3 regions of the Oerskovia paurometabola genome follow, and region 3 is predicted to be linked to each of the others. Evidence: riboswitches for the same ligand, from Rfam matches in the RefSeq annotation. Region 3 holds a riboswitch; each other region holds the start of a gene.
What was found. Region 3 has a riboswitch for thiamine pyrophosphate ahead of thiC (phosphomethylpyrimidine synthase ThiC). Riboswitches for the same ligand answer to the same signal wherever they lie in the genome.
Positions count from the first base shown of each region.

Region 1: another riboswitch for thiamine pyrophosphate. It lies ahead of thiD (bifunctional hydroxymethylpyrimidine kinase/phosphomethylpyrimidine kinase); the one in region 3 lies ahead of thiC (phosphomethylpyrimidine synthase ThiC).
Region 2: another riboswitch for thiamine pyrophosphate. It lies ahead of JOD48_RS18025 (thiamine ABC transporter substrate-binding protein); the one in region 3 lies ahead of thiC (phosphomethylpyrimidine synthase ThiC).

Region 1 covers NZ_JAFBBV010000001.1:1,995,392-1,998,657, forward strand. Annotated here, with positions in the region: gene JOD48_RS08940 (DUF389 domain-containing protein) at 1-219, opposite strand, end outside; gene JOD48_RS08945 (HEAT repeat domain-containing protein) at 255-1,082, opposite strand; gene JOD48_RS08950 (hypothetical protein) at 1,260-1,601, shown strand; TPP riboswitch at 1,686-1,786, shown strand; gene thiD (bifunctional hydroxymethylpyrimidine kinase/phosphomethylpyrimidine kinase) at 1,778-3,266, shown strand, end outside.
Region 2 covers NZ_JAFBBV010000001.1:4,044,997-4,048,262, reverse strand. Annotated here, with positions in the region: gene JOD48_RS18035 (serine hydrolase) at 1-919, opposite strand, end outside; gene JOD48_RS18030 (DUF4235 domain-containing protein) at 987-1,256, opposite strand; TPP riboswitch at 1,428-1,554, shown strand; gene JOD48_RS18025 (thiamine ABC transporter substrate-binding protein) at 1,613-2,704, shown strand; gene JOD48_RS18020 (ABC transporter permease) at 2,710-3,266, shown strand, end outside.
Region 3 covers NZ_JAFBBV010000001.1:614,046-617,311, reverse strand. Annotated here, with positions in the region: gene thiC (phosphomethylpyrimidine synthase ThiC) at 86-1,762, opposite strand; TPP riboswitch at 1,755-1,864, opposite strand; gene JOD48_RS02745 (hypothetical protein) at 1,990-3,266, opposite strand, start outside.

The DNA.
Region 1 (3,266 bases), 1.4 Mb from region 3:
GATCGCGAGCGCCGTCCCGACGATGGGCGTCATGAGGGGAGCGACGATCATGGCGCCGATCACGGTGGCCGTGCTGTCGGCCGCGACACCCGCCGACGCGATGACGGCCGCGAGGATCAGCAGGGTCCAGAAGGTGGCCTGCCGGGACCTCGCCGTCGGCCCCTCGGAGATGAACAACGCCGTGGTCATCCGCTGGATGTCGGCCGTCGTGACGCGCATGCTGCCTCCCACGGGTGCTGATCGTGCCCTCAGCATCACAGGGGGTCGTCGTGTGCGCTCGGTGTGCCTGCGCGGACGCGGCGCACGCGCTGCCAGGTCTTGAGGGCCTTGCGGGCCGCGCTCGCGACCGTGCTGCGGTTCGCGATGGCCGCCGTCTCCTCCGTGGGGTCTGCGGCCACCAGGAGCAGCCGCTCGTGGGCGAGGTCGCTCCCGGTGCTCCCGAGGGCACGGACCGCCCAGTACCGGGCGTCGACGTCCGGTACGGACGCGTGGGCGAGGAGCCAGACCGTCTGGTCGGGCTCGATCGTCCCCAGGGCGCTCGCGACGTACCCGAGGAGCGGGAACCGGTGCTCGACGAGCTCGCGCCGCAACGCGTCGACGGCGTCCGGGCCTCCGATGCCGGCCAGTGCGCGGGCCGCGGCCTCCCGCACGACGTGCTCCGGGTCGCCGAGCCGGGCGATGAGGTGCGGTACTGCCTCGTGAGCGTCGAGCGCGCCGAGCGTCTCGCACGCGACGACCCGCTCGGAGGTGACAGGCGAGCCCAGGAGCGCGACGGCGCTGGGTACGGCTCCCCGGAACCCGGCGCGCCCGCAGGCCGCCACGAGGTACCAGGTGGCTGACACGCCTGCATCGACGGCCCGCATCATCGACGGTTCGAGCGAGGCGTCGGCGAAGGCGTAGAGGCGGTTGAGAGTCCGCTCGAACGTGCCGATCGGGAACTGCTCGAAGTGCAGCACGACGTCACGCAGGGCGTCGACGGCGCCCTGGTCGTCGTCCATGGCCAGCGCGGCGGCGTCGTCGACCGCGTCCTCGTGGACCTCGGGGTCCGGGTCGAGAAGCCGGGGGACCAGGTCGGCGGTCATCGCGCGGCCGAGCCGAGCGACCGACGCGCGGGGGAGTGGGAGCAGCGGACCATGCGGCGAGCATAGGGGTGCTCGCCGCGCGGCCTCTTCTCGGCAGGTCCGCTACGGTGGTGGCCCCACCTGCCTGACCTGACCCACCTGCCCCCTCTGTCGACGACGACCACCGAGGTGACCGCCATGTCCCGCCGTACGGCACTGCTCGTCGGAGTCCTGGCCGTGTCGTGCGGCTCGCTCGCGCTCGGGGCCGCGCTCGGCGCGGCCGGCCCTGTGGCCGCACCCGCCGAGGGGCCGTGGGTCGTCCAGGTCGAGGGTCCGTCGGAGGGCGACGGGGAGTGCGCGGCGGATCCGGCCGTCGACTACGCCCTGACCCCGGCGATCATGCCGCCGGTCGGGACGTCGTTCGGACTGGTCCCCGACGCCACCCGCGCCGACCTGGAGCGTGTCGTGTCGTGCCTCGAGAAGTACGTGTCGACGTCGCGGATCACTGTCGTCGCGACCGGTACCCCGACGTCCCCCTGACCGGGGCGACGGACGAGCCGACCGTGCTGGTGCCACCTGGCGAGCTCCTGCCCGCGGGCGGGCCGTCCGCCCGCTAGAGTTCCCTGCGAAGACACGGGGTGCCCGCTCCCACGAGCCGGGCTGAGATCACACCCGTCGAACCTGATCTAGCTAGCACTAGCGAAGGGATGTCGGCAATGTCGCTTGCTGCCACTACACCTGTCCTGCCCGCACCTGCCCGCACGCCTGCGGCGGACGCCGTGGTCGCGGACGAGCACGGCGCGTCGCGGGGGCCCGAGCCTTCCCGCCCCCGCGTCCTGTCGATCGCGGGCACCGACCCGACGGGGGGCGCCGGGATCCAGGCCGACCTCAAGGCGTTCGCGGCCCACGGCGCGTACGGCATGGCCGTCACGACGGCCCTGGTCGCCCAGAACACGCACGGCGTCCGCACGGTCCACGTCCCTGGCGCGGAGTTCCTCGCCGAACAGCTCGACGCGGTCTCGGACGACGTGGTGATCGACGCCGTGAAGATCGGCATGGTCGCCGACGAGCCCAACGCGCGCGCCATCGCCGCGTGGCTCGGGCGCGTGCAGCCGCCGTTCGTGGTGCTCGACCCCGTCATGGTCGCCACGAGCGGCCACCGGCTCCTCGACGAGGGGGCCGAGCAGGCCGTGTGCGAGCTGGTCGCTCTCGCGGACCTCGTGACCCCCAACCTCCCCGAGCTCGCCGTCCTCGTGGGCGAGCAGGTTGCGACCACCTGGCCCGACGCCCTCGCCCAGGCGAGGCGGCTGCACGTGGCGAGCGGCGCCGTCGTGCTCCTGAAGGGTGGTCATCTCACCGGGGAGGAGTCGCCCGACGCCCTGGTGGGCGCTCGCGGGCCCGACGACGTCACGACCTTCTCGGCGCCCCGCGTCGACACCGTGCACACCCACGGGACGGGGTGCTCGCTGTCGGCGGCGGTCGCCGCGCTGCGTCCCCGGCGCGACGGCTGGGAGAGCGCGACGCGCGACGCCAAGGCCTGGCTGAGCGGCGCGCTGCGAGCCGGGGGAGCGCTGGCCGTGGGCACGGGGCGCGGACCCGTCGACCACCTGGCGCACCTGCCCACGCTCGGGCAGCGGACGTTCTCCGAGGAGGCCTGGGAGCGCATCTCGGGGTGGCGCGAGGCCGTCGAGCGCATGGGCTTCGTGCGGGCGCTCGCGGACGGGAGCCTCTCAGCGGGGGACTTCGGGTTCTACCTCGCGCAGGATGCCGCGTACCTCGCCGAGTACTCGCGCGTGCTGTCGCGGGCGAGCCGGCTCGCGCCCACGCCCGAGGCGCGGCAGTTCTTCGCGGGGGCCGCGGTCGAGTCGCTCGAGGTCGAGCAGGCGCTGCACCGCGACTGGTTGGGCGAGCACGCCGGGATGGACCGTGGGGCGGTCGAGAGCGTCGACCCGTCTCCCGTGACGGCCGCCTACACGAACCACCTCCACGCGGCCTCGAACGGGTCCTACGCGGAGACGGTCGCGGCCCTGCTGCCGTGCTACTGGCTGTACTCGCACATCGGCGACGTCCTGGTGCGCCGGGCGGGGGACCTCGACGGGCATCCTTACGCACGGTGGATCGCGCTCTACGGCGACCCGGCCTTCGCCGAGGCGACGCGCGCCGCGTGCTCGTTCGCCGACGAGGCCGCGCGCTGGGCCTCGCCCG
Region 2 (3,266 bases), 3.4 Mb from region 3:
GGGTGTTGAGCGACGGGTCCACGTGCCCCAGCGCGCCCTGCGCGCGTTCGACCGCGTCGCGTCCCACGGCCTGGACCAGCAGGTCGGTCGCGGTGTTGTCGCTGATCGAGATCATGAGCCCGGCCGCCTCACGCACCGTGACCACGGTGCCCGTGGGCGCGTCCTGGAGCTGGCCCGCGGGCAGCGACCGCACGTCGTCGGTCACGGTGAGCGCGTCGTCCCAGGTCAGCGTCCCGGCCTCGACGGCCTGCGACACGGCGCCCAGCACGTAGAGCTTGAAGATCGAGCCGAGCGGCAGCACCTCGTCCGCGTCCGAGCCGCCGGGGGCCTCCTCGACCGGCCGGCACGTCCCGTCGTCCAGGACCTGGGCCACGAGCAGCGAGCTCCGTGCGTCCACGGCGTCGAGACGTTCGCCCAGCTCGTCCCAGCTCTCGGCGGGCTCACGGTGCGGGTCGTCGCCCGGGCCGAAGAAGAGGGTCTCGATGCGGCTGTCCGCGTCGACCCCGATCTGCATCGTGAAGAACTGACCGCTCGCGCCGACGATCGTCAGCGCGGCCTGCTGCTCGCCCGGGCCGACCGCGTCGACCGAGACCGGCACCCACTCCTGGTCCGCGCGGAGCTGCTCCAGCACGGGCACGAGCTGTGCGGCGGGCACCTGGTCCAGGAACGGCCGCGCGAACCGCCGCTCGAGCGTCGCGGCGTCGGGGGACGCGTCCGCGTTGAGCACCTGGATGACCCACCCTGCCGCCTTGCCGACGGTCCCGCCCGGCAGCGCGACCGCGGTCGGGGCCACGCTCGGCGTGGGCGACACCTCGGAGCCGGGGCCGGGCGACGAGCACCCGGTCAGTGCGAGCCCCACGACGAGGAGGCCTCCTACGAGGGACGAGCGACGGCGTCGGGCAGCAGGAGGGGAGGGCATCGGGACACCCTACGGAACACCCCTCGCACGGCGGGCGCGGACCCGCCGGGGCCGCCCGACCTCGACCTCAGGACGCGCGCGCGACGAAGCGCTTCACGACCCGCTTGGCCTCGCGTCCCGCGAACCGGCGCGCGAACACGCTCGCGGCAGCCGCCGCAGCGGCGAACGTCACGGCGCTGATGATGCCGACCTCCGGGTCGTCCAGGTCCTTGGGCGCGTCGTGCCCCGTCGCCTTGGCCCACGCGTAGCTCACGGCCTTCTGGGCGATCCAGCCTGCGGCCAGCGTCAGTGCGACGGTCGTGACCTTCTCGGCGAGGGTCTGCTCGTTCTCGGCCATGTGTGTTCCTCCGGTGAGGGTGAGGCGGGCGGGGCGGTGCCGCCGTCGTACCCGCAGGCCCGACGGCGAAGCTCACTCCCACCGTAGTCGTCCCCCGGGGCGCCGCGCTCCCCGGGGGACGTCACCCGCGAGAGCCCTGCCCGCGCCGTCGGGCCGCGGTGTAAAGTCGCAGGTGAACGACAGGGGAGCGCCGACCGCCCGGGAGACACCGGGCAACGGGCGCTGAGAGTGCGGACCACCGCAGACCCTCGAACCTGATCCGGTTAGCACCGGTGGAGGAAGTCGGGCTTCTCTAGCCTCGCTCACGGGACCTCCCGTGCGCGAGGTCCCCCTCCTGTGACGTCCAAGGAGGACACGTGAACACCATCAGTACCCGCCGCAGCACTCCCCGCAGGCTAGGCCTGGGGCTCGTCGGCGGGATCGGCGCGCTGGCCCTCGCGGCCTGCGCAGGCACCACTGACGCGGGATCGGGCGAGAGCGGGTCGAGCGCCGCGAGCAGCACAGTCACCCTCGTCACGCACGACTCGTTCAACGTCAGCGAGGACGTCCTCGCCGCGTTCGAGAAGGAGTCCGGGCTGACCGTCAAGCAGGTCGCCCCCGGCGACGGCGGGGCGCTCGTCAACCAGCTCGTGCTCACCAAGGGCTCGCCGCTGGGCGACGTCGTGTTCGGCATCGACAACTCGTTCGCGACGCGCGCGATCGACGAGGGCGTGCTCGAGCCCTACACGCCCGCGGGCCTGGCCGGCTCGGCCGCGCAGTACGCGGTCGGCGACGGCGCGCTCACACCCGTGGACCTGGGCGACGTGTGCGTCAACGTCGACCACACCTGGTTCGCCGACAAGGGCCTCGCGGAGCCCGTGACCCTCGACGACCTCACCAAGCCCGAGTACAAGGACCTGCTCGTCGTCACCAACCCCGCGACGTCGTCGCCCGGGCTGTCGTTCCTGCTCGCGACGGTCGGCGCCTACGGAGAGGACGGCTGGGAAGGTTACTGGGCCGAGCTCAAGGACAACGGCGTCAAGGTCGTCGACGGCTGGTCCGACGCCTACTCGGTCGACTTCTCGGGCTCCGAGGGCAAGGGCCCACGCCCCCTCGCGCTGTCCTACTCCACGTCGCCCGCGTTCACCGTGTCCGAGGACGGGACCTCGACCAGCACGGGCGCGCTCCTCGACACGTGCTTCCGCCAGGTCGAGTACGCGGGCGTGCTCGCCGGCGCCGAGAACCCCGAGGGCGCCAAGAAGCTCGTCGACTTCCTCGTGAGCGACGCGTTCCAGGCCGACATCGCGGACAACATGTACATGTATCCCGCGAACGCGGACGTCGCTCTGCCCGAGGGGTGGGCCGAGTTCGCGCCGCTGTCCCCGGCGCCGTTCGAGGTCGCTCCCGCCGACATCACTGCGCACCGCGACGAGTGGATCAAGGCGTGGACGTCGACGGTGATCGGCTGAGCACGATGCCCGTGAGCCGCGGCGTGCCTGCGGCCGTGCAGCGCGGCGGGCGGGTCCTCCTGTGGGGGCTCGCCGCCGGGCTGCCGCTGCTGTTCCTCGGGGTGTTCTTCGCGTGGCCCGTCGTGACGCTGGTCGCGCGCGGGTTCGTGACCCAGGACGCCTCGGGTGCCTCGCTGGACCTTTCCGGCTTCGCCGAGGTGTTCTCCGAGCCGCGGACCTGGCGCATCGTCGGGCTCACGCTGTGGCAGGGCGTCCTCGGGACCGTGATCTCGCTGCTGCTCGGCGTGCCCGGCGCCTACGTGCTGTACCGGTGCAGGTTCCGGGGGCGCACGTTCCTGCGGGCCTTCGTGACCGTGCCGTTCGTGCTGCCGACCGTCGTGGTCGGCGTCGCGTTCCGCTCGCTGCTCGTCGAGGGCGGGCTGCTCGGGTTCCTGCGGCTCGACGGCACGTTCGGGGCGATCGTCCTGGCGCTCGTGTTCTTCAACTACTCGGTCGTGGTCCGCACGGTCGGCGGGCTGTGGGAGCACCTCGACCCGCGCGCCGAGGAGGCGGCCCGCGCCCT
Region 3 (3,266 bases):
TGAGTGCGGAGTAGTTGTCGTCGATCGGCTCGTTCGACGACAAGTACTCCGCACTCAGCGGTCGGGCAGGTGGCCGGGCGGCGGCTCAGCTGCCCGCGACCGGCAGGTAGACCCGGCCGCCCGCGTCCGTGAACTCGCTCGACTTCTCCGCCATGCCGGCCTCGATCGCCTCGACCGAGGTCAGGCCGTTCTTCTCGGCGTACTCGCGCACGTCCGCGGAGATCCGCATCGAGCAGAACTTGGGCCCGCACATCGAGCAGAAGTGCGCGGTCTTGGCGGGCTCGGCCGGCAGGGTCTCGTCGTGGAAGGCGCGCGCGGTGTCGGGGTCGAGCGACAGCGCGAACTGGTCGTGCCAGCGGAACTCGAACCGGGCACGCGACAGCGCGTCGTCCCGCAGCTGCGCGCGCGGGTGCCCCTTGGCGAGGTCGGCCGAGTGCGCCGCGATCCGGTACGTGATGACGCCCGTCTTGACGTCGTCGCGGTCGGGCAGCCCCAGATGCTCCTTGGGCGTGACGTAGCAGAGCATCGCGGTCCCGGCCTGGGCGATGATCGCGGCCCCGATCGCGGACGTGATGTGGTCGTAGGCGGGCGCGATGTCGGTCGCGAGGGGGCCGAGCGTGTAGAACGGCGCCTCCTCGCACAGCTCCTCCTCGAGGCGCACGTTCTCGACGATCTTGTGCATGGGGACATGGCCAGGGCCCTCGATCATGACCTGCACGCCGTAGGACTTCGCGACCTTGGTCAGCTCGCCCAGCGTGCGCAGCTCGGCGAACTGGGCCGCGTCGTTGGCGTCCGCGATCGACCCCGGTCGCAGGCCGTCGCCCAGGGAGAACGTCACGTCGTAGTCGCGCAGGATCTCGCACAGCTCCGCGAAGTGCGTGTACAGGAACGACTCCTGGTGGTGCGCGAGGCACCAGGCGGCCATGATCGAGCCGCCCCGGGACACGATGCCCGTGACGCGGCGCGCGGTCAGCGGGACGTAGCGCAGCAGGACGCCCGCGTGCACGGTCATGTAGTCGACGCCCTGCTCGGCCTGCTCGATCACGGTGTCGCGGTAGATCTCCCACGTGAGCCTCGCGGGGTCGCCCTTGACCTTCTCGAGCGCCTGGTAGAGCGGCACGGTCCCCACGGGGATCGGGGAGTTGCGCAGCACCCACTCGCGGGTCTCGTGGATGTCCTTGCCCGTCGAGAGGTCCATGAGGGTGTCGGCGCCCCAGCGCGCGGCCCACACCATCTTCTCGACCTCCTCCTCGATCGAGGAGGTCACGGCCGAGTTGCCGATGTTCGCGTTGATCTTCACGCCGAACGCCTTGCCGATGATCATGGGCTCGATCTCGGGGTGCCGGCGGTTGGCCGGGATCACGGCCCGGCCGCGGGCCACCTCGTCCCGCACGAGCTCGACGTCCACGCCCTCGCGCGCCGCGACGAACCGCATCTCGTCGGTGATGACCCCGGCCCGCGCCCAAGCGAGCTGCGTGCGGGCGCCGCCCGTGCCGTGCTCGGTGGCGACGGCGTCGGGCCGCAGCCACGACGCCCGCAACGCGGGCAGCCCGCCCGCGAGGTCGAACGCGGCCGGGTCGTCGACCTCGGTGTACGGGCCCGAGGTGTCGTACAGGTCCAGGTGCTCGCCGTTGCTCAGGTGCACGCGGCGCTCGGGGACGCGCAGGTGCTCCGCGCCGGGGACGGGGTGGTGCACCTTGGCAGACCCGGCGATGGGTCCGGTCGTGATGGTGTGCGCGGGCACAGCGGTCTCAGAGCTCATTGCTCTCTCTCCCTACGTCGGCATGATCCGAACAGGTTCGAACGGTCGGCGGCGCTGAGCCGCCCTCTCAGCTCGCTGCTGCGAGCTCCCGTGGGTGTGTGGAGTTGTGGGTGGTACTGGTGGTGCGGTGGTGCTGGGTGGTGGTGCGGTCGTCACCGTAGCGCAGGTTGCACGACGGCGGCGCGGGCGTCCCGCGATCAGCCCGGCTCACCCAGCGTCGAGGTCCGTCACCTCTCCTTGAAGTACTTGAACAGGTGCTTCTCCCGGGTCGCGAGCGCCCCGACGACCGCTCCGACGAGCACCGCGCCCGCTCCCGCGAGGACGGTCCGCATGCCGATGACCCAGGTGCTGAGGTGGTCGGCGGGAAGGCCGGCATCGGCGGCGAGCCACCACAGCACCGGAACGGTCACGATCACGGCGGCACCGGTCCACGCCGCGGTCTCCAGGAGCACCTGCCAGGTCAGCGCCGAGCGCGGGACCCGGGCGTGCAGGGCTGCGGCGAGCTCGAGGCGGCGCAGACGAATCGCGGCGAAGCCCAGGGCCAACCCCAGGAAGGCGGCGGCGATCGGCGCGGGCTTCGTCAGACGATCCCTGAACTCGGCGCTCGCGTCGTACGTCGCGCCGAGCCGGCCGTTGAGCTGCTTCTGGGTGGGCTGAACCTCGGAGGCTGAGTCGGCGACGATGGTCGTGCGCAGGAGCGTCGCCGTCTCGGGCTCGACGGGCCAGATCTCGACCCAGCACGAGTCGAACAGTCCCGCCGCGGGCACCGGCGCGACTGCTGCGTAACCGAGCGCGCGGTCGCGCCCGTCGTCGGGGTACGGGTAGACGGCGCCGACCCGCGCGGGACCGGTGCTCGTCGCGATCGAGTCACCGGCGGACGCGCCGAGCGCCTCGGCCAGGTCCGCGGACAGCCACAGTCCCGCCCCGGCGACCCGGCCGCGGTCGAGCGCGCCGAGCAGCCCGGGGGTCGCCTCGAAGCCGGTCAGCTCGCTCGACGGCAGGTTGAGCGCCCGCACGGGATCCCCCGTCCGCAGGGCTCCGGCGGCGTTCACGCCGTCGACCCCTGCGAGGGCCTCGCAGCGTGCCCCGTCGACCTGCCCGGTGGCCTCGAGGATCTGCACGCTCGCGCCCGCGTCCCGGTACTCACGGGCGCCCTCGATCACGCCCGCGACCGCACGCACGTCGACCGCGGCGAGCGCCCCCACGACCACGACGAGCACCGCCGCGAACAAGGTCGCGCGCGTCGTGCCGGACCCGACGTTCCGCCACGCCTCGGACACCACGGACGCGGCCCGCATGGCACGCGCCCGCACTGGTCGCGCGGGCTTCTCCCCCGGCCCGACGCCGCCACTCGCCTCCGCGCGGAGGTGCGCTCCGCCGTCGGGCACGGTGGGGGGTGCTGAACCCGTGACCTGACCGAGGGGCTGTGCGCCACCGGGACGGTGCGAGGCGCCCGGGGACGTGGCCAGGCCGGGTCCCGCCGCGCCGTCGGGCACGGGGCCCT